One region of the Xenorhabdus siamensis genome, then DNA from elsewhere that is predicted to be linked to it. Evidence: predicted binding sites of a transcription regulator. Region 1 holds the regulator's gene; each other region holds the start of a gene.
What was found. Region 1 encodes Fur, which represses iron uptake genes when iron is present. Its sites were predicted from a motif close to ATAATAATGAGAACNACTATCAA; they were not measured.

Region 2: a site for Fur is predicted at 3,787-3,809, ahead of AAC852_RS07990 (TonB-dependent hemoglobin/transferrin/lactoferrin family receptor). Genes of this name have one in related genera too.
Region 3: a site for Fur is predicted at 3,728-3,750, ahead of exbB (tonB-system energizer ExbB). Genes of this name have one in related genera too.
Region 4: a site for Fur is predicted at 2,237-2,259, ahead of feoA (ferrous iron transporter A). Genes of this name have one in related genera too.

What each region holds. Positions count from the first base shown of each region.
Region 1 is NZ_JBBMXE010000008.1:143,268-151,260, reverse strand. It holds gene glnS (glutamine--tRNA ligase) at 1-566, shown strand, start outside; gene AAC852_RS08885 (beta-N-acetylhexosaminidase) at 816-3,509, shown strand; gene fur (ferric iron uptake transcriptional regulator) at 3,626-4,075, opposite strand; gene fldA (flavodoxin FldA) at 4,281-4,814, opposite strand; gene ybfE (LexA regulated protein) at 4,989-5,279, opposite strand; gene AAC852_RS08865 (TetR/AcrR family transcriptional regulator) at 5,547-6,137, opposite strand; gene AAC852_RS08860 (efflux RND transporter permease subunit) at 6,185-7,993, opposite strand, start outside.
Region 2 is NZ_JBBMXE010000007.1:279,550-287,542, forward strand. It holds gene ppsA (phosphoenolpyruvate synthase) at 1-1,345, opposite strand, end outside; gene ppsR (posphoenolpyruvate synthetase regulatory kinase/phosphorylase PpsR) at 1,584-2,447, shown strand; gene AAC852_RS07985 (3-deoxy-7-phosphoheptulonate synthase) at 2,610-3,656, shown strand; gene AAC852_RS07990 (TonB-dependent hemoglobin/transferrin/lactoferrin family receptor) at 4,063-6,141, shown strand; gene AAC852_RS07995 (hemin-degrading factor) at 6,245-7,318, shown strand; gene AAC852_RS08000 (heme/hemin ABC transporter substrate-binding protein) at 7,315-7,993, shown strand, end outside.
Region 3 is NZ_JBBMXE010000020.1:83,767-91,759, reverse strand. It holds gene dkgA (2,5-didehydrogluconate reductase DkgA) at 46-891, opposite strand; gene AAC852_RS18570 (DedA family protein) at 1,435-2,106, opposite strand; gene metC (cystathionine beta-lyase) at 2,339-3,553, opposite strand; gene exbB (tonB-system energizer ExbB) at 3,943-4,989, shown strand; gene exbD (TonB system transport protein ExbD) at 4,996-5,421, shown strand; gene AAC852_RS18550 (cytidine deaminase family protein) at 5,537-5,923, opposite strand; gene AAC852_RS18545 (HPr family phosphocarrier protein) at 5,961-6,221, opposite strand; gene AAC852_RS18540 (glycoside hydrolase family 1 protein) at 6,240-7,679, opposite strand; gene AAC852_RS18535 (PTS sugar transporter subunit IIA) at 7,666-7,993, opposite strand, start outside.
Region 4 is NZ_JBBMXE010000005.1:240,191-248,183, forward strand. It holds gene feoB (Fe(2+) transporter permease subunit FeoB) at 1-1,909, opposite strand, end outside; gene feoA (ferrous iron transporter A) at 1,978-2,208, opposite strand; gene AAC852_RS05030 (pyridoxamine 5'-phosphate oxidase family protein) at 2,527-3,057, opposite strand; gene AAC852_RS05035 (Tex family protein) at 3,401-5,749, opposite strand; gene greB (transcription elongation factor GreB) at 6,112-6,597, shown strand; gene ompR (osmolarity response regulator transcription factor OmpR) at 6,769-7,488, shown strand; gene AAC852_RS05050 (ATP-binding protein) at 7,559-7,993, shown strand, end outside.

The sequences.
Region 1 (7,993 bases):
ACCATCCAAATAAACCAGAAATGGGTAGTCGTGAAGTGCCTTTCAGCCGTGAAATTTATATTGATCGCGCAGACTTCCGTGAAGAAGCAAACCGTCAATATAAGCGTTTGGTACTCGGTAAAGAAGTTCGCTTGCGTAACGCTTATGTGATTAAAGCTGAACGTGTCGAAAAAGACGAAGAAGGTAATATCACCACTATTTACTGTCACTATGATGAGCAGACGCTGAATAAAGATCCGGCTGATGGTCGCAAAGTGAAGGGGGTTATTCACTGGGTAAGTGCCGCACATGCTGCCCCTGCGGAATTCTATTTGTACGACCGTCTGTTCAGTGTACCGAATCCAGGGGCGAAAGAGGATTTCCTGTCTACGATTAATTCAGAGTCATTAGTGGTACGTAAAGGTTTTGTTGAGCCGGGACTGGCAAAAGCACAATCGGAAAAAACGTATCAGTTCGAACGTGAAGGGTATTTCTGTGCTGACAGCAAACTCTCAAGTCCTGAACGTTTAGTGTTTAACCGTACTGTAGGCTTGCGTGATACTTGGGCGAAAATCTCTAAAGAATAATGTCAGTTGAATACACGAAAAGCGCGATTATTATCGCGCTTTTTTTATGATTAAAAGTCTCGTAATGAAAATTAACTCCTCCTGCCAAGATTAAAAATTGCCTTATAGTCACATTTTGTATAGGGTTATTTCGCATTGATGCTATGTTGTACAAAACTGTTGTACAAAACCGTCGTACAAAACCGTTTTGTGATATCAAAGACAGCCTTCTGTTCTGGGCCAAAATAAGAAACTCGGACGAGGTCATTAATGAAAAGCATTAAATTACACACTTTAGCAGCAATTATCATAGCGGCTGGGTTCACGGCAGGTACTTATGCGGAAAATATTCATGCGAAAATGTTATCACAGCAGATAGTGGATTCACTTAGTCAGTTAAATGTGAATTTCAGCATCGTAGACAACCAGGCCGGATCACATGGGACTGATTGTGCCATCTTAGGTGCAAATGGGGCCGCTTGTAATCGGGTTAATATCACATTGACCAATGGTGATCAGGCAATTGATTCCGCCGATTGGGCACTTTATTTTCATAGCATTCGCCAAATTCTGAAAGTTGATCATGAGCAATTCAAAATCACGCATATCACAGGTGATTTGTATAAATTAGAACCGACAGAAAAGTTCACGGGGATCAAGGCCAAAGAAAAGGTCTCATTGCCAATTATTGGCGAATACTGGCAGATTTATAGTACAGATTTTATGCCGCGCTGGTATGCCACTTCCGGTGATGCTATTCCCAAGGTATTGACTAATACTGATACTGAGGATCTGAGTGCGTTTTTATCTGATTTTAAAGGGGAGCAGTGGAAACGAACGACGACGGATAACAATATCCTGATGACACCTGAAAGCCGTTTTGAGAAAAACAGCCAGATGTCATTAATGGATGAGGATAAACTGCGTGGGCAAATTATCCCGACGCCCAGAAAATTATCCATTCATTCACAGGATGTCAATTTATCTCATGGAGTGAGATTGGAACTGGGAGGGTTGAGTGACGCTTCAATTCGGGTTATTCGAGAGCGTTTTGCTGATTATAACATTAAGTTAACCGACAGCGGTTATCGGGTTGTAACTCAGATTAATGCTGACAATTTTACCGGTGATTGGCGGGTTAAAGGGGCTTATTCCCTGAATATCACTACTAAGGGAACACAAATTGTTGCTTTTGATGAGTCCGGTGTATTTTATGGCCTGCAATCACTGTTTTCCCTTCTTCCGGCCAATGGTGTACCGAAAATAGCCACATTAACAGCAAAAGACGCACCCAGATTTGAGTATCGGGGGATGTTTCTTGATGTCGGACGGAATTTCCATAGTAAAGAAGCTGTCTTGCGTCTGTTCGATCAAATGGCGGCTTATAAACTGAATAAATTCCATTTCCATTTGAGTGATGATGAAGGCTGGCGCCTGGAAATTCCCGGTTTACCGGAATTAACAGAAATTGGCAGCAAACGTTGTCATGATTTAACTGAGACACAATGTTTGTTACCACAATTAGGCTCAGGGCCAACAAGTAATAATATGGGAAGTGGCTATTTTAGCCGTCAGGATTACATTGATATCTTGAAATATGCTAAGGCTCGTCAGATAGAGGTGATCCCGGAAATTGATATTCCGGCCCATGCTCGTGCAGCGGTAATGTCTATGGAAGCCCGTTATAAGAAGTTGATGGCAGAAGGAAAGGTACAGGAAGCCAATGAGTACCGTTTGCTCGATCCGACGGATACCTCAAATACGACATCTGTACAGTTTTACGATCGCCATAGCTATCTGAACCCGTGCATGGATTCTTCCAAACGTTTTGTTGACAAAGTCATCAGTGAAATCGTTGCCATGCACAAAGAAGCCGGGGCGCCACTGAAAACATGGCATTTTGGCGGTGATGAAGCGAAAAATATTCGTTTAGGGGCGGGTTATCAGGATAAAGATGGCCCAATTGAACCGGGTAAGGGGATTATAAATAAAAAAATCGAAGACAAACCATGGGCAAAATCTCAGGCTTGTCAAAAAATGATTACGAAGGGCATTATCAAAGATGTTGATGAGCTGGCCAGTTACTTCGCAATTGAAGTGAGTAAGATTGTCAATGCTCATGGTATTGAGACAATGCAGTCATGGCAGGATGGCCTGAAACATGCGAAATCGGCTAAAGACTTTGCTACTCAGCATGTTACGGTAAACTTTTGGGATACGCTCTATTGGGGAGGTTATGATTCCGTTAATGACTGGGCAAACAAAGGTTATCGTGTCGTTGTTTCCAGCCCTGATTATGTTTACCTAGATATGCCGTACGAAGTCAATCCGAAAGAGCGGGGCTATTATTGGGCATCCCGTTTTAATGATGAAGCCAAAATCTTCAGTTTTGCACCAAATAATATGCCACAAAATGCCGAAACTTCGGTGGATATCAATGGTAACTATTTCAATACCACCAGTAATAAACGTTGGCCAGGGGCGTATGGCGTATCAGGGCTGTTATGGAGTGAAACGGTGCGTACTGATCAGCAAATGGAATATATGATTTATCCGCGTTTGCTGCCGCTGGCGGAACGTGCGTGGCATCAGGCTGAATGGGAACAGAATTACCAACAGGGCAGGGAGTATAAAGGCGGAGTCACACGGTATGTTGAAACCGATAAACTCAATAATGATTGGCGTCGTTTTGCCAATTTAATGGGGCAACGTGAAATGGCAAAACTGGATAAAGCGCATGTTGCATATCGATTACCAATACCGGGAGCAAGGATTGTGTCAGGGACATTGGAAGCAAACATTGCCTTGCCGGGGTTGGCAATTCAGTATTCATTGAATGATGGCAAAACTTGGGAAATTTATGATGACAGACAAAGACCGCACGTTGAAGGTAATGTGAAAGTCCGTTCTGTTAGCACTGATGGTAAGCGTTTTAGTCGAATTGAAGACGTATATCAAAAATAACCACCTGTAAAAAAAGCAACCTGCCGATTAGCTTAAGCTAATCGGCAGCAGCTCCTTTTGACAAGAGCAGATATTGGAAGTGAGTAGCATGTATCACTTCTTATCGTGTCTTCTTATCATGCTTTCTCATCATGTAACGTACTATCTTTACGGCAATCACCTGTAGTACAGTGACCATACAAATAGAGACTATGATTTGACAACTTGATTCCATGACGTGCAGCAATATCTTTCTGACGTTCTTCAATGGACTCATCGCTGAACTCAATCACTTTACCACAGTCGAGGCAAATCAGATGGTCATGGTGATGTTGCTGAGTGAGTTCAAAAACCGATTTACCGCCTTCAAAATTGTGGCGAGTGACAATGCCGGCATCATCGAACTGGTTCAACACGCGATAGACAGTGGCGAGGCCAATCTCTTCACCGATATCAATCAGTTTTTTATAGAGATCCTCCGCACTGACATGATGGCATTCTGGGTCCTGTAGCACTTCCAGAATTTTCAGGCGAGGAAGTGTTACTTTAAGTCCAGCATTTTTCAATGCTTTATTGTTGTCGGTCATGCGGATTCAGTCCTGTAACTTGAGTTTAGTGAACTTGTGATACTTGGGGTATCGTGAGAGAATTATGATTTAGTTTCACGCTGTAAATTATAGGCATGGATATTGAAAATGAAAACCATGCCCACTTCGCTATCATGACACATAATTTAAGAATTATCCCGTGTAAAAGGTAATTGTTTCCTTAATACACACACGAGGGTATCTTTTATGCGCCGAGGATCTCTGATAGGCTCATTTCAGCCTTAATCTGCTGTACCCAAGCATCAACACGCTCTTCGGTCAATTCTGGTTGGCGATCTTCATCAATAGCAAGACCAATGAAGTGATTATCGTCAGCCATACCTTTAGATACTTCAAAGTGATACCCTTCAGTTGGCCAGTGTCCAACAATGATTGCACCACGAGGTTCGATAATATCGCGGATGGTGCCCATAGCATCACAGAAATATTCTGCATAATCTTCCTGATCACCACAACCAAACAGGGCAACTAACTTCCCTTCAAAATTGATCTCTTCCAGAGTTGGGAAGAAATCATCCCAGTCACATTGAGCTTCGCCGTAGTACCAGGTTGGAATGCCTAGCAGCAGGATATCGAAGGCTTCAAGATCTTCCTTGCTGCTTTTGGCAATATCGTGAACTTCCGCAACATCAGCACCGCCCAGTTTTTCTTGGATCATTTTGGCAATGTTCTCTGTGTTGCCAGTGTCGCTGCCGAAGAATATACCTATTATTGCCATAAAGTAGATTAACCTCTTGTTCTATTAGTGTATTAAATCTATACACGTCACGCTGAAATCAGCAGGAAAAATAGCAGTTTTATTAAAATGAAAAACGTTATTTTGACCAAACATCAGTGACAAGTCTGTCAGATTTGTGTGGTGACGCCGCTTCATTCTGTTGAATTAAAGCCGTTAATTGGTAAGGCGATTCTCTGTTGCCAGTTGAGCCAGCAACATCTGTTCAATCAATTCACTGCGGCTGATATTGCGCTGTTTTGCCAGATGGTTGAGAGCACCAACAGCATCTTCATTGAGTTTGAGTTCCACCCGACGCAGTCCTTTGACTTTATCCCGGCGCAACTGGTTGCGTTTATTGATCCTAAGCTGTTCATCTCTGGACAGCGGATTTGTTTTAGGTCGCCCTGGCCTGCGTTCATCTGCGAACAAATCCAGTGTGGTGCGATCAGTTTGTTCTTTTGCCATAAATTCGATTGATAAAGGGCGTGTACCAATAATATAGCGGGCAATGATACCTTAGCTGGACGCGTGTCGCTACTGGTTGATGGGAGAGATTGTTGGTTGATAAGAGAGATTGTTGGGTTCAGCCAAAATTCAGACATAATAATGCCGGGAAAGTGGTGTATAGCGTGATGTATAACAAGTACGGTGTGAAAAGAAATAAAATGGAGAAAAAAGAGTTGTGTTGGTCTGATTAAGGCAAATGCCTTAATCAGAAAACGGTTGTAAGAGTTATGGAGTAAAGGCTTTTCGTATTAAATAAATAAGAGCATCAAGGCTTTCACGCCATTTAAAATCAGAGCCCATGATTTGCCTTCCGATAGCGCCATCAACGACGATCATTAACCAGGAAGCAGTCTGTTCAGCATTAATTTTTTGATCAATTTCCCCATTTTCAATGCCTTTATTGAGTAGTATCGCAAAACGCTCTCGGACTTTTTTCTCATTCTCGATAAATATCTTATTAATAGCAGGATTCCGGCTAGCCTCAGCGATAATCTCAATACTGAGGCGCGCATAGCCGGGTTCGTTATAGAGCTGTATCAGCTTTTCCAACAATTTTTCTATTGTGGCAACCACTGAATTTTCATCATGACAGGCAGCCAAAATTTCGTCATAGTCGTGGCTGTCTTCTTCTGCAATTGCTTCAATAATGGCACTCTTGGTTGGATAATAATGAAACAGGTTTCCGGGACTCATACCTGCTGCTTTGCAGATTTCTGCTGTTGATGTTGCATGAAATCCCTTCTCGATAAAACAGGAGATAGCCGCATCAATAATATGTTTACGTTTGGCTCGCTGTTTTTCGGTCTGTTTTTTCACCTTATATTCCTCCAAAGGCTAGATACAGAATCAAATTGATTCATCTATCAATGATAATTGAGATCGTCTTTTGTTACCGATGACAATTTTCTAAGATATGGAATGATATAGTTTTTAAAATCATCCACATAACTGTAAATAACGGGCACAAACAGCAAACTTAGCAATGTTGAACTGAGTAACCCACCAATGACGGCAATCGCCATCGGCGCACGGAAACTGGTATCTGCGCCGCTGGTGACCACCAGAGGGATCATCCCGGCAATCATGGCAATTGTTGTCATGATAATTGGCCTGACACGCTCTCTTCCTGCCTGAATAATGGCGTCAGTTCGTGACATACCAGAGCGGGATTTTTCGAGAATAAACTCAACCAGTAAGATTGAGTTTTTGGTGACAATTCCCATTAGCATTAATATGCCGATAATAACGGGCATATCAATCGTGGCATTATAGATAAGTAAAGCGATAATGGCACCACCGATAGCAAATGGCAGGGCAATCAGAATCGTCATTGGTTGTAAGAAATCTTTGAACAGAATCATCAGAATAGCCAATACCATCAGGATACTAAGCATCATGGTGGTAGAGAAGCGTTCAAACATCTCATTCATGTATTCAATATCACCATATTGGATTCTTTTAACTTCTGGCGGCAATTTTTTCAATGTTGGTAATTGATTGATCTGCTCTAGTGCGGTGCCAATTGCGATACCGTTAAGATCAGCCTCAATCACAGCTTTACGTTGTCTGGAAATGCGTTCTATAGTGTCAGGCCCTGAACCAAAGGAGATATCAGCGACCGATTTTATAGGGACATTAACCCCAGATGTGCTGTTAACGTACATATTACTTAGCACGTTCAGATTATTCCTGTCCTCTTTGGATAATAAGACACGGATCGGAACCTGCCTGTCTGGTAAATTAAATTTAGAGACATTGGCGTTGATTTCACCGATGGTTGCGGTCTTGATCACTGCACCAATAGCATCTGTTGTGACTCCCGCTCTGGCAGCCTCAGCAATATTCGGAGTGATGATAATTTCCCGTTTAGGTAATGGTTGCAAAATTTGAATATTCTTTAATCCATTCAACTGCATCATTTCCTGACGTAACTTTCTTGTTGTCTGAGCCAGAATATCTGGATAATCACTGGCTAAAACAATCGAAACATCCCGGTTTCCATCACTGCTGCCAAAGGTATAGCGAATATCTGGTGTTGCATCTAAGATAGGCGTCAGTGACTGTTCAAACTCTTTTTGTGATAATTTGCGATCATTGATGGGCACTAAATTGACGATAATAGTGCTTTTGCTTTGATTAATATCGCCGGCTGTTCCTTCAACACCTGCAATAGAGAAAATATCTACAATTTCTGGGCGGGCTTTAAACTGTTTAATAATCTGCTGTAAAAGTTTATCGCTTTGCTCCACCTGTGTTCCGGGTGGTGCTTCAATATCTATTCTAGCGATACTGATATCGGATTTAGGTAAAAAGCCAGAGGGTAATAGCTCAAGCAGACTTAGTGAACCAAACAAAAAAACGACAGCTAGTGCTAAGGCTGTTTTGCGAAATCTTAGTGTCTTATCCAGAATGGTAACATATTTCTTGATCCATTTCGGTGTCTCGGCTTTACCTGTTTCACTGTTTTGTTCAGACAATGCTTTTTTCGTTGATGCCTTTTTCGGTAATGCCTTTTTCGGTAATAGCAGATAAGCGGACATCAAAGGAGTCACCATTCTGGCAACCAGTAAGGATGATAAAACCGCCGCGGATACGGTAATACCGAAGGGGACAAAATATTTACCCACGAAACCGCCAACAAAGCTGACCGGCAGGAAAACAGCGACAATCGT
Region 2 (7,993 bases), on a different contig from region 1:
CACCTTCTTTTAAACGTTCTGTCGCGTCACCACAACCTACTACCGCAGGAATACCCAATTCACGAGCAATAATAGCAGCATGACAAGTACGGCCTCCACGATTGGTAACAATCGCCGCCGCTTTTTTCATGATGGGTTCCCAATCTGGATCGGTCATGTCTGTTACCAACACATCCCCTGCTTGGATACGATCCATTTCGCTGAGATTGTGGATAACTTTAACCGTACCAACACCGATTTTGTGCCCGATCGCACGGCCTTCCACCAGCACACGGCCCTGTTCATTCAGTTGATAACGCTCCATCACCTGCTGATTTGAGCGGACTGTCTCAGGACGTGCCTGTACAATATATAGCTTGCCATTGTGCCCGTCTTTCGCCCACTCAATATCCATCGGACGGCCATAATGTTCTTCAATCAGTAAGGCTTGTCCTGCCAGTGCTTCAACTTCACTGTCAGTAAGAGAGAAACGATTACGTAGCGCCTCAGAGACATCTTCTGTACGTACCTGCTGACCATGCTCTTTGCTGTCTGCATAGACCATACGTATTTTTTTAGAGCCCAAATTACGACGGACGATCGCAGGGCGGTTATTTTTTAATGTAGGTTTATGGACATAAAACTCATCAGGGTTTACTGCTCCCTGAACAACCATTTCACCCAAACCATAGGCAGATGTAATAAACACGACTTGATCAAAACCAGACTCCGTATCAATCGTAAACATCACACCCGATGATGCTAGATCTGAACGTACCATACGCTGTACCCCGGCTGATAATGCAACACCACGGTGGTCATAGCCCTGATGGACACGGTAGGAGATAGCACGGTCGTTGAAGAGAGATGCAAAAACATGCTTAATGGCAATCATCACAGCATCAATGCCCTGCACATTTAAAAAAGTCTCTTGCTGTCCGGCAAAAGAAGCATCCGGCATATCTTCAGCAGTTGCAGAGGAGCGGACAGCGAAAGAAGCATCCGATTCACCTTCAGACAATTGCAAATAAGCATCGCGAATATCTTTTTCTAGTTGTGCCGTAAATGGTGTATCAATCACCCACTGGCGGATCTGTACGCCAGCCTTAGCTAATTGATTAACATCATCAACATTAATTTCATCCAGTAATTGATAAATACGCTGGTTAACACCGCTTTGTTCCAGAAAATCATTAAATGCCTGTGCAGTCGTAGCGAAACCATTGGGGACAGATACACCAAGGTCAGCCAGATTAGTGATCATTTCGCCAAGAGAGGCGTTTTTACCACCGACCCGACTAACATCATTCATGCCTAATTGGTTATACCAAAGCACATTACATGGGGTAAGGCCGTTATTGGACATTGAAACTATCCTTTTTACATTCAGAGGTACAACTCGGAAAATTAAAGCTGTTTTTACAGCAGGAAATAGCCTAGCACAATGTCTTGCTATATATGGAAAGGTGAATCGATCAACCCAGCAATATTATTTTTTTACACGTATAATCTGGAACGTTATCTATGGCTGTAATTTGTAATAAAAACGATTCAGCTAATATTTTGATAATTCCTTATAAATTCAACAATAAAAGAAAAGCACAATGATAGAAATCCAACTCCCTCAGACTCAGGACAATGAAATTCTGGAACGCAGTGTATTTTTCATTTCCGATGGTACAGCAATTACGGCAGAAGTTTTGGGTCATGCTGTATTGTCTCAATTCCCGATTAATATCACGTCTTATACCTTACCCTTTGTCACCAACAAAATGAGAGCAGAAGAAATCAGGAACCAGATAAATACTATCTATCAAGCAACACAAATCAGGCCACTGGTTTTTTATTCCATCATTTCCAGTGAAGTTAAAAATATTATCACCAGCAGTAAAGGTTTTTGCCTGGATATTGTCCAGACTCTCGTCGCACCATTGCAGCAAGAGATCGGGCTGGAACCTAAACCTGAATTACACCGTACCCACGGTTTATCTGAAAAAAATCTGAGTCAATATGATGCCCGTATCGCAGCCATTGATTACGCCCTCGCACATGACGATGGTGTTTCATTACGTAATCTCGATCAGGCTCAAGTAATTATTCTGGGTGTTTCCCGCTGTGGAAAAACCCCCACCAGCCTCTATCTTGCCATGCAATTCGGCATTCAAGCTGCAAACTATCCTTTCACTGCGGATGATATGGATAATCTGCAATTGCCTGCCGATCTAAAACCTTTCCAGCAGAAACTGTTCGGATTGACAATAAGCCCGGAAAGACTGGCCGCTATCCGGGAAGAACGGAGAGAAAATAGTCGTTATGCTTCATTACGGCAATGTCGAATCGAAATTACTGAGGTTGAAGCCTTATTCCGCAAAAACAAAATTAATTACTTAAATACTACCAATTATTCTGTCGAGGAGATTTCAACCAAAATTATTGACAGTATGGGATTGAAACGGCGCATGTTCTGATCCTGGAAATATCAGTACATCTCAAAATACCGTTACAATCTTATACTCGCAATTTCTCATGTAATTGTAATTATTGACTATTGAATTTGTTGGAGGTTGAGTTATTGTAATTTCAATTACGCCAGACTGCATTCCAAGATGAAGTAGAATTCGAGAAAGTATATGCACAAAACAGATGAATTAAGAACCTACCCAATTGACAGATTAATAACACCTAAAACACTTTCTGAACAATATCCCATATCAGAAAGAACATTGCAAAATGTGACGGCATCACGCAGACGTATTGAAGCTATTCTTACGGGCAACGACCAACGTTTGCTGGTTATCATTGGGCCCTGCTCTATTCATGATGTTGACGCCGCCCTTGATTATGCCTCACGTCTGCACGTATTGCGTAAAAAATATCAGCACAGTCTGGAAATCGTAATGCGAACCTACTTCGAAAAACCTCGTACTGTTGTTGGCTGGAAGGGATTGATTTCAGACCCTATGTTGGATGGTTCCTGTCAGGTCAATAAAGGGATATCACTCGCCCGTAAGTTATTAATTGATATTAATGAGTTGGGAATGCCCACTGCCACAGAATTTTTAGACATGGTCATTGGGCAATATATTGCGGATTTAATTAGCTGGGGAGCAATCGGTGCAAGAACAACAGAAAGCCAAATCCACCGGGAAATGGCCTCGGCATTGTCATGTCCAGTCGGATTTAAAAATGGTACTGACGGTAATATTGATATTGCTATTGATGCGATACGAGCATCACGTGCCGGACATATGTTCTTGTCACCAGATAAAGATGGACAGATGACCATCTATCAGACCAGTGGAAATCCTTATGGACATATCATTATGCGCGGTGGAAAAAAACCGAATTACAGTGCTGAAGATATTACAGCAGTTTGTCAGAAATTACGTGAATTCAACCTACCAGAACGCTTGATCGTCGATTGCAGTCATGGTAACTGTCAAAAAGTTCACCGCCGACAACTGGATATAGCCAGAAATATCAGCCAACAGATCCAGTCTGGTTCAACGGCTATTGCGGGTATCATGGCAGAAAGTTTTTTAGTGGAAGGTTCTCAAAAAATCATGCAGGGAGAACCCCTGACCTACGGACAATCTATTACTGACCCATGCCTTAGCTGGCAAGACACCGAACAATTCCTTAGTATTCTGGCCGAAGCAATTGAAAGCCGGTTCTGAATATCGTTTTTATTGGCTTCTGTTCACGTGAGAGCAGGAGCCATCCCCCATTTGAAAAATCATACAAAACCAATCTATTGAGTCAGTTATATCCACATAAAAAAATAGCTTGAAGTTAACCAAGACAGAAACGATAATTATTCTCAGTATTAGAATAATTATTGTTCATGTTCATATTGGGTTATGAAAAAATTAACTGATTGCCTGTGCTACTACATCAATCCTTTGCAACAACAGATCCTTCTTGTGTTACATCGTGATTCGACACAAACCGATAACTTTACTCTGACGTAATAACAATTCAGAGAATTCACCGTGATGCATCTCAATGGTTCTTAAAACAATATATATGTTTCAAAACCATTCGTATGCTTTAAAACACAGCAAAATTATGGAGATAACCTATATGACCCGAATTCAACCACCAAACCTGAAATTGTCTGCACTAAGTATTGTCATTCTGACAGGGTTGTCTTCTGCTCACGCAGCAACCATCCCAGATGAAAAAACAGCTTTAGCAGAGAATAATAAACATCATAAAGATACGCTGACGGTTTATGCCACAGGGAATCAGCGCGACAGTTTTGAAGCACCTATGATGGTAACAGTTGTTGAAGGTAACTCAGCCAGCAGTAAAGTTGCAGGCAATGCAAATGACTTGCTGCGCAAGATCCCTGGGATTAATACTGCGGATTATGGGCGCGCTAATGGGCAAGATATCAACCTGCGTGGTTACTCTCAAAAAGGCGTTTTAATGCTGGTTGATGGCGTTCGTCAGGGTACTGATACCGGGCATATTAATGGCATATTCCTTGATCCCTCACTGATTAAACAAGTCGAAGTTGTCCGTGGTCCATCTGCCCTGCTCTATGGCAGTGGTGCATTAGGTGGGGTTATTGCCTACCAGACGGTTGATGCCGCAGATCTCTTACAGGCGGGGCAAGATACTGGTTTTCGTGTTTTTAGTCGTGCCGCAACTGGGGATCACAGTTGGGGATTCGGCGGAGCCGCATTTGGTAGAACCGATAATCTTGATGGTCTATTTAGTTTCAGTACCCGTGATGTTGGCAATATTCGTTATGGCGGCGGGGTAAAAGGCCAAAATGATGAGATTATCGGCAATGTACTGACTAAAGGGACATGGAAAATTGATGACAGCCAATCAATCGGTGGCGAACTTCGTTATTACCGTAATAAGGCTAATGAACCACTGAACCCACAATCTGTCAAAACAGCAGATAAAACAGCACAGACTGATCGCACCACAACACAACGTGACGCGCAACTGACTTATAAGTTAAATCCGGCAGAATATAACTGGTTAAATTTCAGAACAGATATTTACTATTCCAACATTAGCATTAATGCTAAAAGTAAAAAAAATGGTTTTGAAGGCCGTAAACAGGAAACTTACGGTATAAAACTGGAAAACCGTTCTCACTTGAGTGCCAACTCCTTCGCTGCACATCAATTTACTTATGGTGGCGAACTATATAAACAGAAACAAAAACCAAGCAGCAATGGTATAAATGGATTCCCGCATGCAGACATCCGTTTTGCATCCGGTTGGATTCAAGATGAGATAACCATTCGTGACTTGCCAGTTTCATTTATCGTCGGTACACGTTATGACAATTACAAGGCATCAAATGATAAATATAAAGATATCAATGCCGACAAATGGTCATCAAAAGGTGCTATCAGTATCACCCCAACAGATTGGTCGATGCTGTTTGCTTCTTACTCTCAGGCATTCCGTTCGCCGACAATGGGGGAGATGTATAATGATTCCAAACACTTCTCTATGGATAGAAAAACAAAAAAAGGCCTCATCACTTTCACCAATTACTGGAAGCCGAATCCTAACTTACGCCCTGAAAGCAATGAAACTCAGGAATATGGCTTTGGGCTCCGTTTCGATGATCTCTTTACCAGCAATGATGGTCTAAAATTCAAAGCCAGCTATTTTGATACCAAAGCAAAAGACTATATCGCCACTTCCGTAGAGTCTAGGAAAGGATTTACGACTTCCTTGAATATCCCCAAAGCAAAAATTTGGGGCTGGGATGCATCAATGACCTATGATTCCGATTACTTCTCATGGGATCTGGCTTACAACCGTACAACTGGCAAAGACGAACAGACTGGCGAGACTATCAAAAGCCTCAGTCCTGATACGGTGACCAGCACACTAGATATTCCTCTTTCCAGTAGCGGTTTTTCTATTGGTTGGATCGGTAAATTTACTCAACGTACCCAGTTCAGAGGCATTAATGGTGACAAAAATGAACGTGGACAAAAAGTTACCCAGTATGCAGGCTATGGCGTCAATGACTTCTACATCAGTTACCACGGTGAAGACCGGCTAAAAGGTGTAACGACCTCCATCGTACTCGGCAACGCTTTCGACAAGCAATATTACTCATCACTGGGTGCACCGCAGAGTGGCCGCAATGCCAAACTGTTTGTCAGCTATCAATGGTAAAGACTATGGTAGTAAAGACTATCGGTAGTAAAGACTACCGATAGTAAAGAATAGCAGCACTAATTTTTAACCTTTAACGTAGTTTTTTAAGGAGCTAGTATCTGTGAATCAGTCACTTTATGAACGTTACCTACAGGCAAAAGCGGATAATAAAGCTAAATATGCACGCGACTTAGCCGCTTATCTTAATGTCAGCGAAGGAGAATTACTGCACAGTCGTGTCGGTATCGACGCAAAACGTCTGAACGTTGATGCTCCTACCCTGTTGCAAGAACTAGCAACAGTCGGTGAAACCAAGGCCATTACCCGCAATGATTTTGCTGTCCACGAACAGGTTGGCCGTTACGAAAACACGAAGTTCAGCCAGCATGTTGGTCTGATCCTCAATCCGCGTGAACTGGATTTACGTATGTTCTTTGAACATTGGAGCTGTGTTTTCTCTCTGGTAGAACCTACGAAAAATGGTATACGTCACAGTATCCAGTTCTTTGATCGCCAGGGTGATGCTCTGCACAAAGTGTATACAACAGAACATACTGATATGGCTGCATGGGAAGCCCTGATTGAGAAATATCAGACAGATAAAAACCCGGCACTGGAAGTGAAACCTGAAAAAGCCCCTGAATATGCAGAAGTGACTGAAGAGCTGAAAACACAATTGGATGAAGAATGGCGTGCAATGACCGACGTTCACCAGTTCTTCATCATGATGAAACGTCATAATCTGAATCGCCAGCAGATTTTCAATGCTGTCAAAGATGATTTGGCTTACCGTGTAGAGAATTCCGCCCTGACTCAGATCCTTGAAGTTGCACACAAAGATCAAAATGAAATTATGATCTTTGTTGGAAATCGCGGTTGTATCCAGATCTTTACTGGTAAACTTGAGCGTCTGATGCCGTATCAGGAAGAAAACTCTTCTCAGAAATGGGCTAATATTTTTAATCATAATTTCACGTTGCACCTGATTGAAAGTGCTATTGCTGAAAGCTGGATCACACGCAAGCCAACAACAGATGGTTTCGTCACCAGCCTTGAGTTGTTCGATGTGAATGGTAACCAAATCGCCCAACTGTATGGTCAGCGTACCGAAGGTACTCCTGAGCAGACACAGTGGCGCGAACAAATTGCCGCACTACCTAAACTGCAACCAGAAAAGGAAACTTGTGTAGCATGAAAAAGTGGCTTCTAACATTTATGCTTGCCATCTCCTCCAGTGCGTTCTCCGCTGAACGTATTGTCGCAATTGGCGGTGATGTGTCTGAAATTGTTTTTGCACTTGGCGAGGGACGGCATGTTGTTGCCAGGGATAGTACCAGTCAAAACCCTAAGGAAATACTCTCATTGCCAGATGTGGGGTATATGCGAATGCTGAATTCAGAAGGAATTTTGTCTATGCGCCCGTCACTGGTGATCACTAGTGAATTGGCCCAACCTTCTCTGGCACTCAAGCAAATCGAAGATTCCGGTGTGAAAGTTATTAAAGTGACCAGCAAAGCCTCGTTAGAAGCCGTTCCTGAAAAAATCAAGACCGTCGCCAAGACGGTCAACCAGGAAAAACGTGGTGAAGAGCTAATCACTCAATATCAACAACAATTGGCTGCAATCACCACGTCAAACATCCCCACAAAAGTGATGTTTGTTATGAGTCACGGAGGGATTATGCCAATGGCAGCCGGCCAACAAACCGCGGCGGATAAGATTATTCATGCCATTGGTGCCAAAAATGCCATGCAGGGATTCAAAGGATATCGCCCTTTATCTCAGGAAGGTGTTATCGCCAGCCAGCCTGACTTACTGCTGGTCAGCACCGAAGGACTGAAAACGCTAGGTGGTATGGATAAACTGTGGC
Region 3 (7,993 bases), on a different contig from region 1:
TTTTAGTTTATTGTTCTGGATTATCATTAAGATTTTATATGAGTTCTATCCTAAATTGAGCACAGTCAGATTATAAGTATCGGGATTGGGGCCGAGACGTTTACCTATATCTAACCTGGCGATGGTAGCCAGATCTTCTTTCTCTAATTTGAAATCAAAAACGGCAAAATTTTCTTTAATACGGTGAGGTGTTACTGATTTGGGAATAGCAATCATGCCAGAATCAAGATGCCAGCGAATAACAATTTGAGCTGGTGTTTTTTCATATTTAACAGCCAGGTTTTCAATTATGGGGTGATCAAAAACGCCTTTTCCACCGCGAGACAATGGGCTCCAGGATTCAGTTGTAATATGGTGGGTGGCATTCCATGAATGAAGTTGTCGCTGTTGCATCAGTGGGTGCAGTTCGATTTGATTGATGACAGGTGCGACGCCTGTTTCTGATATTAATTTCTGTAAATGTTCAATGTGAAAATTACATACACCAATACTGTGCACCAGCCCCGACTCTTTCAACTCAATGAATTGCTTCCAAGTTTCAACATACTTATCTTGCTGGGGCACGGGCCAGTGAATTAGGAAGAGATCGACGTAATCCAGTTTTAGCCGATCCAGACTTTCTTGTAATGCAACTTGTGCATCCTGATGGCGATCATTCCACAGTTTGGTTGTGATAAAAATCTCTTCGCGTGGAATATTGCTTTCTTGTAATGCTTTCCCTACGCCTTTTTCATTGTGATAAATTGCCGCAGTGTCAATAGAACGATAGCCTACTTCCAATGCGGTGTGGATAGCGTTAATAACCTGCTCATTACTCGCTTGCCAAACCCCAAGCCCTAATTGTGGCATAAGGTTTCCATCAACGAGTTTAATGATTGTCTGCTGACCCATTTTTACCTCCTTCAGATTTGGCATATCAGATGGACGCTTCGTAAGTTCGCTTACTGGCAGCAAGCGTAATATCCTGCTGTTCATCTAACACAATCAAACCTTGCTGTTTTAGTTTTCTGAGCATATTCGGTATTGGATTGGCATCAAGTTGAAATTCCGAATACGTTCAGCATATTGCAGGAGTTTTTCACGTTTAGCATCCCATTTTTCTTACAGAAGATGCGGTAAATTTTGTCAAAAATGACTTTGGCAGGAGGATGGAAAGTGAGATTTTGCATAATAACCGTCCTTACTGACTGAATAATGTAAGCTTTTGGCTATATCACTAACATGCTGTCGCTTGTCTATGTCGGTTTATTGCAGTAACAGAGTCCACTCTATTCAAGGTTACTTAATTTTTCTGTCAAAATTTGTTTAGAATTCAAATCATTGACAATCATGATACCTGTCGGAGCGGACTCTAATTGTTTTACTTTTAAGATTGATAAGTTAATAACCAGAGAAAACAAAGGGTTTTGAAATAGCGATGAATAACCAATATATTCATTTACGTTTTCTTGATGACGCTTTTTTGTGGCGCCAATACATCAATAGAGATGCGGTAAGACCGCTGATCAACAGAATGACAGGCAAGATCATCAAAATATTCATGACCAAATCCTGATGCGCTTTGACAAAAGGGATTTGATTCAAGATATAGCCAAAACTCACGATTATGATGACCCATAAAAAGCCACTTAACCAATTAAAAAATTGAAAGCGTTTATTATTCAGTCCAGAAATACCTGCAAAAGTTGGCAGGAGAGTACGGACAAAGGCGAGAAAACGCCCGATGAGCAACGCCGCCAGGCCATGTTTGGCAAATAAGATATTGGCACGTTGGCGGTACTGTAGAGGAAGCTGAGCCAACCAGTTCTTGACGATCCGGGTATGGCCTAACCAACGTCCCTGCAAATAACCTAACCAGCAGCCGAGACTTGCTGCAATAGTTAATAAAATGATGGTCGGAAAGAATCCCATAACACCTTTGGCTATTAACGCACCAGCAAGGACCAGAAGAGTATCGCCGGGCAAAAATGCGGCGGGTAACAAACCGTTTTCTAACACCAGTGTGACAAAGATAACACCATAAATAATCCAGATGACATCGGGATTGGTGAGTTGGGTAAAATCATGCTGCCAAAGTGCATACACGATCCCGCTTAACGTTTCCATTATTTATCCTGTAATTTCTGCACGATACCTTCACACAACCGTTTTTGAACAACAACAAAAAGTATCAAATAAACACATGTGTCCCAGTGTACCGCAAAATTGCTGTGTGGGAGTTGATTTGATCTAGCATGAAGAGAATCAATTGAAGATAAGGAAAGAAAACAGTGGCCATCTGTAGTCGGAAGATAGCCATTCAGGGGCACGATCATTATGTATTAAGTTATTTATTATGTTAACGCACAGCAATGCGGGTAAAAGCGGCATCCAAGTCAGCAATCAGATCTTGGGGATTTTCGAGCCCGATATGTACACGGATTAACGTTCTTTCTTTTTTGGGGAAATGATAATGTTTGGGAAAATGATAGTGGCGTAAACTCGCGAGTGATTCAGGTGATATACCCAAAATTAACGATTCAAATCCTCCCCAGGAAAACGCCATTTTAAAATGTTGTAAATTATCAAGATAATCAGAAAGTTGAGTGGGGTTCAGGTTAATATTCAGGCGGAAAGAGAACAACCCGCTGGAGCCAGTGAAGTCACGTTGAAAGTAGTGATGCCCGGGACAAGAAGGTAGAGCGGGGTGATAAACCTCAGCAACTTCAGGCCGTTGGGATAGCCACTTGGCAATTTCGAGGCTGTTTTCTTCATGTTGTTTTAAACGGAGAGCCAGCGTATGTAATCCACGGGTTGCGGAATAAACCGTATCGGGGTCGGCAATTTGTCCCATCAGATAAGAATTTTCCCGCAATTGATCCCAACAGCGTTTATTGGCGACAGCCGTGCCCAACATGCCATCCGAATGGCCGATGATATATTTTGTGGCGGATTGAATAGAAATATCGACGCCAAAATCCAATGCCTTGAAGAGAATACCGGCAGCCCATGTATTATCGATCATAATGACAATTTCAGGATTAACCTGCCGGGCAGCCTGCACGATAGCAGGGACATCCTGAACCTCCATCGTGAGGGAGCCGGGGGATTCCAGAAAGATAACCGTTGTATTTGGTTGAATGAGCGTGGCAATCTCTTTTCCGATCATTGGGTCAAAATAATCGGTGGCAATATTCAGCTTCTTGAGAATGTGATTGCAAAACTCTTGCGTCGGCTCATAGGCTGTCCCTGCTACTAAAATATGGTCGCCTGTTTCTACAAATGACAGAATGCTGTTGGTAATAGCGGCTGTACCGGATGGATACAGTGCACACCCCACGCCACCTTCCAGTTCTGCCATTGCTTCCTGAAAAGCAAAATGCGTCAATGTGCCACGACGTCCATAGAATAGTTCACCGTTAGCACGATGTTTTATGGCGTGTTTCAAATCTTCAACCGTTTTGAAAATGACGGATGAAGTTCGTTGGATAATGGGGTTGACAGCATTAAGCGTGAATTTATGCTTTCTTCCGATATCAACCAGTTTGGTCTCCAGTTTCTTTTCTTTTGCCATATGATTTCCCCCTCAATTAACGTTGATTACTCAAATAATCATTGCAAGTTAAAAGATTTGTCATGTTTTTTACAAAGAGATTCTTGCAACTTGACGAAAATTCAAGGTAATCGGTGATAGCGAAAAAGAGGGTTGTGGTGCAATCGCCCCTTTTCATTACCACTTTTTTATTAAATAGTAATGATAATTACTATCAAATCGCTCAATGTCTGATATCATTTGGAATGGACTTTTCCCTCACGTGATGAAAAGCATGAAATAGGGTTAAACGGAACCTTATCAGGTGGAAAAGCGAGCTATGGCTCAGGATATATTAGGATTAGCAAGATGAGTAAATGCGATTCATTGCTAAGTAACAGAATCTATAAAAAAGAGAGTAAGGCTAACTGATGCGTAATTTGACAGCTTCTATTCTATTGGCACTCGGGTTAACAGGTTCAGCGTGGGCTAATACCGCACCAGCTAATACCGTACCAGCTAATACCGTACCAACAACAGCGGCTGCTGCGCCAGAAAATCAGGCTGCCACTCAGGTAGCGGCCCCGGCAACACCAGTCTCTTCCACGGCTCCGCAAGCAGGGGAGACGAAAGCAGATCCACAGCAAGGCGAAGCTCAGAAAACGGATACGTCAGCGACGGCTGAACAGCAAACAGTCACTACCGAAGTGACTGAAATAACAGAAGCAGGCGCAGCGGAATCAATTGCTGTGGAAGGTTCTGAAAACTTGTCCAGCGGTTTTGCAACGGATCTTTCCGTTTGGGGGATGTATCAGAATGCGGATGTTGTAGTAAAAAGCGTCATGGTAGGTTTGGTGATTGCTTCTATTATCACATGGGCACTTTTCTTCTCCAAAGGAAGTGAGTTATTAATGGCTCGTCGCCGTTTACGCAGAGAGCAACTGGCATTGGCTGATGTTGCTAATCTGGATGCAGCCGTGAAAATTGCCGCTGATTTCGGTAAGAATAGTATCAGCCGTCTGTTATTGAACGAAGCACAGTCTGAACGCAATTTATCTGCTGAAAGTACTGACAAAGATGGCACCAAAGAGCGTACCTCATTCCGCATGGAGCGAGCTGTTGCGGCAATCAGCCGTCATCTGGGACGTGGAAACGGTTATCTGGCGACTATCGGCGCGATTTCACCGTTTGTCGGCCTGTTTGGTACAGTCTGGGGGATCATGAACAGCTTCATTGGTATCGCGCATTCACAAACGACTAACCTGGCGGTTGTTGCTCCGGGTATCGCAGAAGCACTCTTGGCGACAGCATTGGGTCTGGTCGCTGCAATTCCGGCGGTAGTTATCTATAACGTTTTTGCCCGCGTGATTTCATCATATCGTGGGCAAGTAGGTGATACGGCGGCACAGGCAATTCTGTTGCTTGGTCGTGATCTTGATTTGGCTGACAGAAAAACGGAACAAGCAGAAGCAAGGTAATCAATTATGGCAATACGTCTTAATGAAAATTTGGACGATAACGGTGAATTACACGAGATTAACGTCACGCCATTTATTGATGTGATGTTGGTGTTGTTGATCATCTTCATGGTGGCAGCACCACTGGCAACAGTTGATATCAAAGTCGATTTGCCTGCATCGTCAGCCAAACCACAACCGCGACCAGAGAAACCGGTCTTTCTGACAGTAAAAGCAGATCTTCAACTGTATGTTGGTGATCAGTTGGTTGAGCGTGATACGCTGTCTTCGGTACTGGATCAAACAACTCAATCCAATAAAGAAACCATAATTTTCTTCCAGGCGGATAAAACTGTGGATTATGAAACGCTAATGAGCGTGATGGATTCTCTGCGCAAGGCTGGTTATCTGAAAGTTGGTTTGGTCGGAATGGAAGCGGTAGAGGCTAAATAACATTATCAGTGGTTAACTTACCTGAATAATAGAAATTGCCCGAATGATTAAATCGGGCAGTTTTTCTATTAGGCCAGACATAAATAGGCCAGACACAAAATAATAATAAAATACCCTACGCGTTTTTCCAATCAAACGGCAGTAACTCGCCAAGCGATAAAACTAACTCTTGGTTTACTTTCACTTCGGCGTGGATATTTTTTCTATTGATCTGACTGATAAACTCCCGACAGCGACCACAAGGAGGAATAATATCCCCGCGTTGATTAACCGCGATAATTTTCACTATCCGGTTTTCTCCATGTTTTATCATATCTGCAATGGCACCATGTTCTGCACAAAATCCCATTGAACAGGCAGTATCAATATTCATACCGGTATAAATATGCCCGGATTCACATTGAATAACCGCAACTACATGACCATATTTAACATGTTTATTTAATTGTGTCGGGGAAATAAGTTGATGTGCGATATTTTCCATTTCATCAAAAGAGATCATAAGATATCTCCAATAGGCAACCGATAAGATGTAGAATTTATTCTTTAATATTACGAATAAGATCCACAACTGATTGTGCCATTTCCTCTTCATTTTCTCCTTCAACCCGAATAGTGACTTCCATGCCACTTTTAATTCCCATTGACATAATTTTGAACATGCTTTTTAAATTGGCACTCTTATCTCCCCTGATAATTTCTATCGTGCCATTGTAAGTTTTGGCTAAATTACAAAGTTGGGCAGAAGGCCGGGTATGCAGCCCCGAAGGGGCTGTGACTACGACGGAATATTCGATCATAAATTTACCTAAAGAAAATCAGGATTCAGTTAATGAACCGCCACGTGTCTGAATAACTTTCTGATACCAATAAAACGAATCTTTCTTATAACGGTTGAGGTCTTTTAGATCGTCATCAGTGCGATTAACATAAACAAAGCCATACCGTTTTTTGTAACCATTGCTGGTGGAAAGAAGGTCAATAAAACTCCACGGATTATAAGAGAGAACCACAACACCCGAATCCATCGCCCGTTTTATAGCCTGAAGATGTTTTTCCAGATAATCAATGCGGTAACTGTCATTAATGGTGCCATCAGATTCCAGTACGTCATCAGCACCGAAACCATTTTCCGTGATCATCAATGGCTTCTGATAACGGGTATATAAATCGCGTAACAGATATTCAAGCCCAAGTGGGTCAATCGCCCAATCCCAGTCTGTGGTATCAAGTTGTGGGTTTTTATGGATCTGATAGTAATCGGGTTGGATCTCATAGCCGTCAATTTGTCCTTTGATACCTGTTGGATTAAAACCATCCATTCGTCTCTGAGCATGTGCCGGCGCTGCGGCAGCGGTATGGCTGCAATAATAATTGAGTGCCAGAAAATCAGAATAGCCCTCTCTGATTAATTCCATATCGCCGTCTTCGATATTGGGAGCCAGTCCATGCTTTTTCAGGTAATTCAATGCGGATTGATGATATTGTCCTTTCAGATAGATATCGGTGAAATAGTAATTGCGTAGATCATTGGCGTTTTGGGCCGCCAAATTATCTTCCGGTTTGCTGGTCAGCGGATAAATAGCGGAATATCCTAATGCTGCGCCGACCTGACCGTCAGGCACCCATTGATGAACTAACTTACAGGCAATTGCATGAGCCAGATTCATATGGTGATTTATTTGATACTTAATCTGCTCATTGTGGAGATATTGCTCAGGGATAAAGCACTTTTTCGTCCAGAATTGTACGATAATACTTTGTTCATTGATGGTCAGCCAATATTTGACTTTCCTGCCATATTCTCTGATGACAAATTCAGCGTAATAGGCAAAATCATTTACACTTTGTCTATCGATCCAACCATGATATTTTTCCACCAATGCCATAGGCATATCATAATGGTAAAGTGTCGGGATTGGCGTAATACCGTTTTCCAATAGTTCATCGATAAGATTGTGGTAAAACTGCACGCCTTTATCATTAGGCTTACCGATCCCATCAGGGAAAATACGCGACCATGCGATGGAGAAACGATAGGCTTTCAAACCTAGCTCTTTCATTAATGCAACATCTTCTTTATAGCGATGATAATGGTCACTGGTAATATGAGTATCTGCTAATCCGGGGTTATTATTGAGAATATCTTGCTGTGATAATTTCTTGCCATATTCTTCTGCTGCTCCTTCAACCTGATAGGCACTGGTTGCAGCTCCCCAAAGAAAATTTTCAGGAAACAGAGTATTATTTTTCGACATGCTGTTTTTCCTCTTTATTATTGTTCGTAGTGTGAAGGTATTTATATAAGCTAATCATTTCTTCTCTCAGAATTAACTCACTGCGTATCGCCATCAATGTATCCTGAGCATGAATAAACAGTAGACTTAAATGAAAGTTATCTCCTTGAGTCTCTTTCTGAATAACTTCAGTCTGTGTCTGATGGGCAGATAACATCATTTTGCGTGCTTTTTCCATATATAAACGCGCATTGTCAAAATCACCATCACGGGCATATTTCATGGCTTTTTCACTTTTTTCTCTGGCATTACCTGCATCGAGAATTATTTCCATA
Region 4 (7,993 bases), on a different contig from region 1:
GGTTAGACAAGGCACTGAGAGTCAATACTTCTTTCAGACTATCCCATGTTTCTGTCACTGAACCTTTCAGCTCATCCAGCAAATTAAACTCATCCGGATTGAATGGTTGTTTAGTGATATTTTCAGCGGTATAAAGCGTATTCAGTGTACCGACAACGACCTCTTTTGCCATTGCTCCCGTGATCAGGCCGACAGTTGCCTGCCAGTTCTCAGCATGTACACCGATAGGCTGAAGGATTGGAGTGATGACTTTACTGACAGACGCCAGAGCAGATTCGTTGATATTGTCCACGGTCTTGCCAGAGAAAGAAAAACTATTGAGAGCGCCGATAAGCATACTAGCGGCAACAATCACTTTACCCGCACGGATGACAAATCCTTTCAGACGTTGCCAGGTCTGGATTAGCAGGGTTTTGGCATGGGGAACATGGTATACCGGCAGCTCCATGACAAAAGGTGATGCTTCGCCACGCATTATGGTGAATTTGAGCAGTAGGCCTGTCAGGATAGCAACGACAATACCGAGGATATACAGAGAAAAGACGATACTTGCGCCCTGTTTATTAAAGAAGGCTGCGGCAAAGACGGCGAAAATAGCCAGCCGTGCACCACAAGACATAAATGGGGCCATCATGATAGTAATCAGTCTTTCGCGTGGAGCATCCAGCGTTCTGGAGCCCATCACGGCCGGGACGTTACAACCGAAGCCAACAATTAGTGGGACGAAGGATTTACCCGGCAATCCCAAAGATTGCATCAATCTGTCCATCACAAATGCTGCCCGGGCCATATAGCCAGAGTCTTCAAGGAAAGAAAGAAACAGGTACATCATGCCGATCTGCGGAACCAATGGCAGCATGGTATTGATACCACCTCCGATGCCCTGCGCAAGGAAAATCGTCAGCCAGCCGGGGAAGTGGAGTGTATGGCCGAGCCACTGCATACCATCAATGAAAATAGCAGAAGAAGCACCATCAAAGATAGGCTGTAAGGCACCACCAATATTAATCGCCAATACGAACATGAGGTACATGACAAACAGAAAGATAGGTACACCTAGCCAGCGATTGAGGATAACTCTGTCCATCGTCTGAGTCAGCTTATTGGGGATTGCGGAGTGGATATCAGTGACTGCCAAACACAATGCGTTGATCGCTTGATAGCGGGCGTCAGCAATAATCAGTTCCGGCTCCTCAATTTGCTGCTGTTGCAGGCGGGTTTTACTTTCAGTCAGTTGCTTCTGAGTCAGGCCCGAACGTGTAAAGCTGTAAATATCACCTTCCAGTACCTGTAAGCTGATCCAACGACGTTGTTGTGGATTGAATTTCTCCGAGATCTGGCTGGCGAGAAGATCGACTTCCTGCAATAAGGTTTTGGGGTAATTAACCAACATCGGCCGAAGAGTTTGTTGATATTGGTCAATGGCATCTTTCAGCGCGTCTATCCCTGTAGAACGGGTAGAAACGAGTGGGATCACCGGACAACCAAGGCGTTGTTCCAGTGCTGTGATATCAATGTTGATATGTTGGCTTTTGGCGATGTCCAACATATTCAGGGCAATAATACAGGGAATGCCAAGCTCGATAATTTGCAACGAAAGATAGAGATTACGTTCCAGATTCGAAGCATCAACGACGTTGATAAACATATCAGCTTCACTACTCAGTATGTAGTGGCAGGCAATTTGCTCGTCAATCGAGGTTTGTTCAGAAATGGTAGTAAGAGAATAAGTACCGGGAAGGTCGACAAGGTCTATTTGATGATTTTGGGTGGAAAAATGCCCAGTTTTACGTTCAACGGTAACTCCAGACCAGTTACCGACTCGTTGTCGGGAGCCTGTAAGTTGGTTAAATAAAGTGGTTTTCCCAGAGTTGGGATTACCGATCAAACCTATAGTTAATTGCTTCATCATACTTTTTACTGATTAGGAATATTGCATGTCATTACATTCAGTTTAGACTGTACTGAATTTAGACTTCATTCTGCTGGATTTACTGCTAATGTGAGGAATGCTAAGTCTTTTTTACGGAGGATAAGATTGACTCTGCGTGTTTCTATTTGAATGGGATCGCCCAAGGGCGCTACCCGGATGACCTGAAATGTGGAACCGGGTAACATTCCCAGAGACAATAACTTCTGTCTGTATGCTGGATTTATCTGTGGAAAGAATCCCAGAATTTTATAGCTTTGATTTGGAGTCAATAACATATAACATTCCGCCAAAATTCGAAAGTTAGTGATTATGAGAATTATTATCCTCAATAAGGCAAAATTCACAAGAAAAAAGTACATTAATTATTTTGAATTAAAGTACTAATGAGAATAATATGCAATACCAATACTATGTATCTATCAGTATTTATCACGAATGATGATGGAATAAGTTGATATTAATCAGATTAATGATGATTTTATTGAAATTAAAGTTATGTAAAGAATGTTGGGGAGAGCTAATAACAAGCTCCAATAAGAAATGGAGCTTGTTGATATTTATTTTTTCTATGAATTTTTCAAATATATTTTGTTTTACTCATTAATTTTTGGTGGATGAAGTAGGTCACTTAATGGCACCGGAACACGGGCATCATCCTGGTGCTCACTCCAAAGTGTCGAGTCATACACCCACCATGCTTCAATTTTCAATTCGTAGAAACGGCGTATCGCATTACCATAATAATCAGTGATAGGACGGGCCTTTTTCTTTCTGATATTCTCATCTGGATAAGTTTTCAGGAAGAAGTAATCATATGTTTCTTGTAATTCATCGTCGGGGACTTGATAGGCATGACCAATGAATTGAGAACCTGCGAGTATCAACGATGAGTCAGGCATAGCGATGCTACTGTATATTGTACCGCTGACACAAGGGTTCATGCACAGCTCCTGAGAGTGCCGGGTATCTTGTTTTGAATACCAAATTAAACTTAATGGATTATATTTAGGAATATAAAAGAGCGTCGATGACCAAACTGATTCTGCGTCTGGATCATTAGTGGCAAGATTAAAAAATCTTATATTGCTGAGTAAGTCAAAACTGCTTTGGACATATTTATTCATAAATTATTCCTTAACAATTTGAATTTTTGCTATGTTTTTAATTTTATTAAATAAATTACCATTATTATGGCATGTGTTATTATGAAATATATTGATTATTAAATATATTGCGTGATGAATTATACGGGTTATTAATGAGGAACGTCAGCCATTATCACCTATTTAAATTTATTATATTGCCAATAAAATAAAGTCATCACAATGAAGGTCATGTTTTTTTATGTATATGATTGAGAAATGTTTTCAGAAATAGAAATAAGATTACATTAATTAAAATTCGTCTTATTGACCAGAATAAACTGGCCCAGTCGGGCCAGTTCGGGAAATATTTTATTGAAAGAGATTAACGTTTTTTCTCAAGAGCGGCAGCCAACGCATCACTCATGATACTGTTGGCCAATGGTGCAGAGTTTGATGCACGGAAATTATGGCGACCTTTGCCATTTTTGCCGCGCTCATTGCTATTACGTTCATGACGATTACCCCCCTGAGTGCTGCCACGGCGAGCTGGTGTTTCACCCGGCTGTTCATCAAGGCGCATCGTCAGGGCAATACGTTTACGGTTCAGGTCAACATCCATCACCTTGACTTTCACGATATCACCTGTTTTTACGACGGAGTGTGGATCTTCCACAAAGTGATTGGATAGGGAAGAGATATGCACTAATCCATCCTGATGCACGCCAATGTCAACGAAAGCACCAAAGTTGGTGACATTGGTGACAGTGCCTTCCAGAATCATACCTGTTTGCAGATCATTCATTGTTTCAATACCGTCGGCGAAAGTCGCTGTTTTGAACTCAGGGCGTGGATCACGACCGGGTTTCTCCAACTCTTTCAGGATATCGGTGACTGTTGGAATACCGAATTTTTCAGTTGTGAAATCCTGAGCCTTCAAATTGCGCAGAGCGGCTGGATTACCCATCAGTTCCGGCAAAGTCTGTTTTGTTATTGTCAGAATTTTTTCAACGACCGGATAGGCTTCTGGGTGAACGGTGGAAGCATCCAGCGGGTTATTGCCCTGATTAATGCGCAGGAAGCCCGCACATTGCAGAAAGGCTTTTGGCCCAAGGCGTTGAACTTTTAATAATTCTGCACGGTTGTTGAAACGACCATTTTTGTCACGCCAATTCACGATATTCTGGGCGACAGAGCGCGTCAGGCCGGCTACGCGGGTCAGCAAGGAAACTGAGGCAGTATTCAGATCGACACCAACGCTGTTTACACAATCCTCAACGACTGTATCCAGTTTTTTGGCTAGCAGGGTTTGGCTGACATCGTGCTGATACTGGCCGACACCAATGGATTTAGGGTCGATTTTCACCAGTTCTGCCAAGGGATCTTGCAGACGACGGGCGATGGAGACAGCTCCACGCAGAGAAACATCCAAATCAGGGAATTCTTGTGCGGCTAGCTCTGAAGCGGAGTAAACAGATGCGCCAGCTTCGCTGACCACGACTTTCTGCGCAGTAACGTCAGGATACTGTTTCTGAACATTGGCAAAGAAGCGTTCTGTTTCACGGGATGCAGTACCATTACCGATAGCTACCAGATCAACATTGTATTTGCTACATAAGGCTGCAACGGCTGCCGCTGCTTTGTTTTCTTGACCAGTATGCGGGTAAATGGTATCCGTAGCGAGTAGTTTGCCTGTCGCATCTACAACCGCAACTTTTACTCCTGTGCGGAGACCCGGATCTAATCCCATTGTTGAACGCATTCCCGCAGGTGCTGCCATCAACAGATCGTTCAGGTTACGGGCGAAAACGTTGATCGCTTCATTTTCAGCTTTTTCGCGCAGCGTCCCCATCAGTTCGGTTTCCATATGTAACAGCACCTTAATGCGCCATGTCCAGTTCACAACAGCCTTGCGCCAATTATCAGCCGGCGCGTTATTCAGGCGCAGGTTCAAATGCTCTGTGATGATCTGTTCGCAGTAACTTTCCTTAGGGGATTCTTCAAATTGAGGATCAGCATTCAGGGACAGTTGCAGGATACCTTCATTGCGTCCACGGAACATGGCAAGGGCGCGGTGGGATGGTACAGAGGTGATAGCTTCATGGTAGTCAAAGTAATCGCTGAATTTGGCACCTTCTTCCTCTTTACCTTCAACAACTCTGGCAACCAGATGTGCATTTTTCCACAAATATTCACGTATTTTCACCAACAAAGAGGCATCTTCAGAAAAACGTTCCATCAGGATATAGCGGGCACCATCCAATGCGGCTTTGGTATCTGCAACGCCTTTGTCAGCATCAACATAAGCACTTGCAGCCGATTCCGGCTCTTGCTGTGGGTCTTGCCACAGCAGGTCTGCTAATGGTTCCAGCCCGGCCTCAATGGCAATCTGCCCACGGGTACGGCGCTTAGGTTTATAGGGTAGATAGAGGTCTTCCAGTTCGGTTTTGCTCAGAGTGGTATTAATAGCTTCAGCCAGTTCATCCGTTAATTTTCCCTGTTCTTCAATGGATTTTAGGATAGTCTGGCGACGGTCTGACAGCTCGCGTAGATAACCAAGGCGGTTTTCAAGCTGGCGAAGCTGTGTATCATCCAGACCACCTGTGGCCTCTTTACGGTAACGGGCAACAAAGGGAACAGTATTTCCTTCATCAAGTAAGGTAATAGCTGCCAGGACTTGTTGTGGTTGAGCCTGTAGCTCACCAGCAATGATTCGACTTAAAGATTCATTCATGGTCTGTTTTCTTTAACTTTCTCAGCGTCTGTAGCTATCAGCAGACAGTGATAAATTTATCTGATCTACTCTTCATTCAAATTGCCTTTTGATGGCAGCAACTTGAAATCCATTAAGTACAGATGCTGACAGGGTTCAAACTTGACTCCATTATATACGTACAGAGCGCGATAATTTCCAGTTTATGCCTTTTATCTTTCAGGTTACTTGTTTTTGGGCTGTTACTTGTTGTTGTGATGCAGCTCGAAATCTATCAGGTATAGCACAATATTTCTGTCAGGTTGCGACAGAATTCATCGAATATCTGCACGGTTAAGATATAGTACTGCGCCATTAATCATATTTTCTCAAGTGGGGTTTTCATGGGCAAAAGTAACTACATTACCCGAGAAGGCTGGCTGGCGCTTGATCAAGAACTGAAGTATCTCTGGAAAATTGAGCGCCCAAAAGTCACTCAGGCTGTGTCTGATGCAGCCGCATTGGGGGATCGTTCAGAGAATGCAGAATATATTTATGGTAAAAAAAGGTTAAGGGAAATTGACCGCCGTGTGCGCTTTTTATCCAAGAGATTGGATGTTCTGCAAATTGTGGATGCTGATCCGCGGCAGGAAGGAAAAGTTTTTTTTGGGGCCTGGGTTAAAGTCGAAAACGAAAACGCCGAAGAATATATTTTTCGCTTAGTGGGGCCGGATGAATTTGACCCTGCAAAAAAATGGATTTCAATTGATTCACCTGTGGCAAGGGCGTTGCTTGGTAAGCAGGTCGATGATGAAATTACCGTCATGACACCTAATGGTAAGGTGGTTTACTGGATATTGGAAATTAGTTACCAGCCACTGGAAGCATAAAAATCAGGTGTAAATGGAAACAGGAAAACAAGGATGAAAAACAGAAACATAAGCAACCATTGCCAATATTATAGATATTCATAGAATACATGACCTTAATATCTTTTAGAGCATGGATTTTCTGTGAGAATAATGGATATTGCGAGCATGGAACATCTTGGGAGCTGAAACATGCAAGAGAGTTACAAAATCCTTGTTGTTGATGATGATATGCGTTTACGCGTATTGTTGGAGCGCTATTTATCGGAGCAGGGTTTTCAAGTTCGTTGTGTGGCAAATGCAGAGCAGATGGATCGATTGTTGACCAGAGAATCTATTCAATTGATTGTACTGGATTTAATGCTGCCGGGCGAAGATGGGCTATCTATCTGTCGAAGATTGAGAAGCCAGCATAACCCGCTGCCCATCATTATGATCTCCGCGAAAGGGGAAGAAGTTGACCGGATTGTTGGTTTGGAAATCGGTGCAGATGATTACCTTGCCAAACCTTTTAATCCGCGGGAACTATTGGCACGTATCCGTGCTGTCCTGCGCCGTCACTCTAATGAATTGTCTGGCGCCCTGACACCGGATAACGCGATAGTCACCTTTGGTAAGTTTAAGCTGGATCTTGGGACTCGTGAAATGTTTCATAAAGATGAACAACTGTCCCTGACCAGTGGTGAATTCTCTGTACTGAAAGCATTGGTATCCCATCCCCGCGAACCTTTATCACGGGATAAGCTGATGAGTCTGGCACGAGGCAGGGAGTATGGTGCGATGGAGCGTTCCATTGATGTGCAGGTTTCCCGTTTACGTCGTTTGATTGAAGAAGATCCTGCCCATCCTCGTTATATCCAGACTGTTTGGGGACTAGGATATGTTTTTGTTCCTGACGGTAGTAAGGCGTGAGCTATCAAGGTTAGATTAATAATTAGCAAGGTATATATAAATTGTAGTAAAGCATAACTGGAAAGAAAGCATGAAAAAATTCAGGCTCCAACGGCATAGTATATTCCACCGTGCCCTGTATTGGATATTGGCGATGCTGTTGGGCAGTCTGACGGTCAGTTCTTTGGCCGCTTATCTACTATTATTAGTACTGGAAAAATCATCGTTTCTAGAAAAATCGCCATTTATTAGTGTGTTACCGTATATCTTCATCAGTGTGTTGACGACAGTATTATCCGTTTCTACGGCATTCTGGTTTTATCTGCGTGCCCAAAAACAGCACCTAACCGCCATACAACAAGCAATAATAAAGATGGGAAAAGGGAAAGTTGTTACGGCATTACCTGAATCAGGAGCACCTGCCATCCAGTCAGTTATCCGGGCATTTAATCAAATGTCAGTGAGAGTTAAATCATTGGAGGATGAGCGTGTCATTTTTATGGCAGGCATAAGCCATGATTTACGT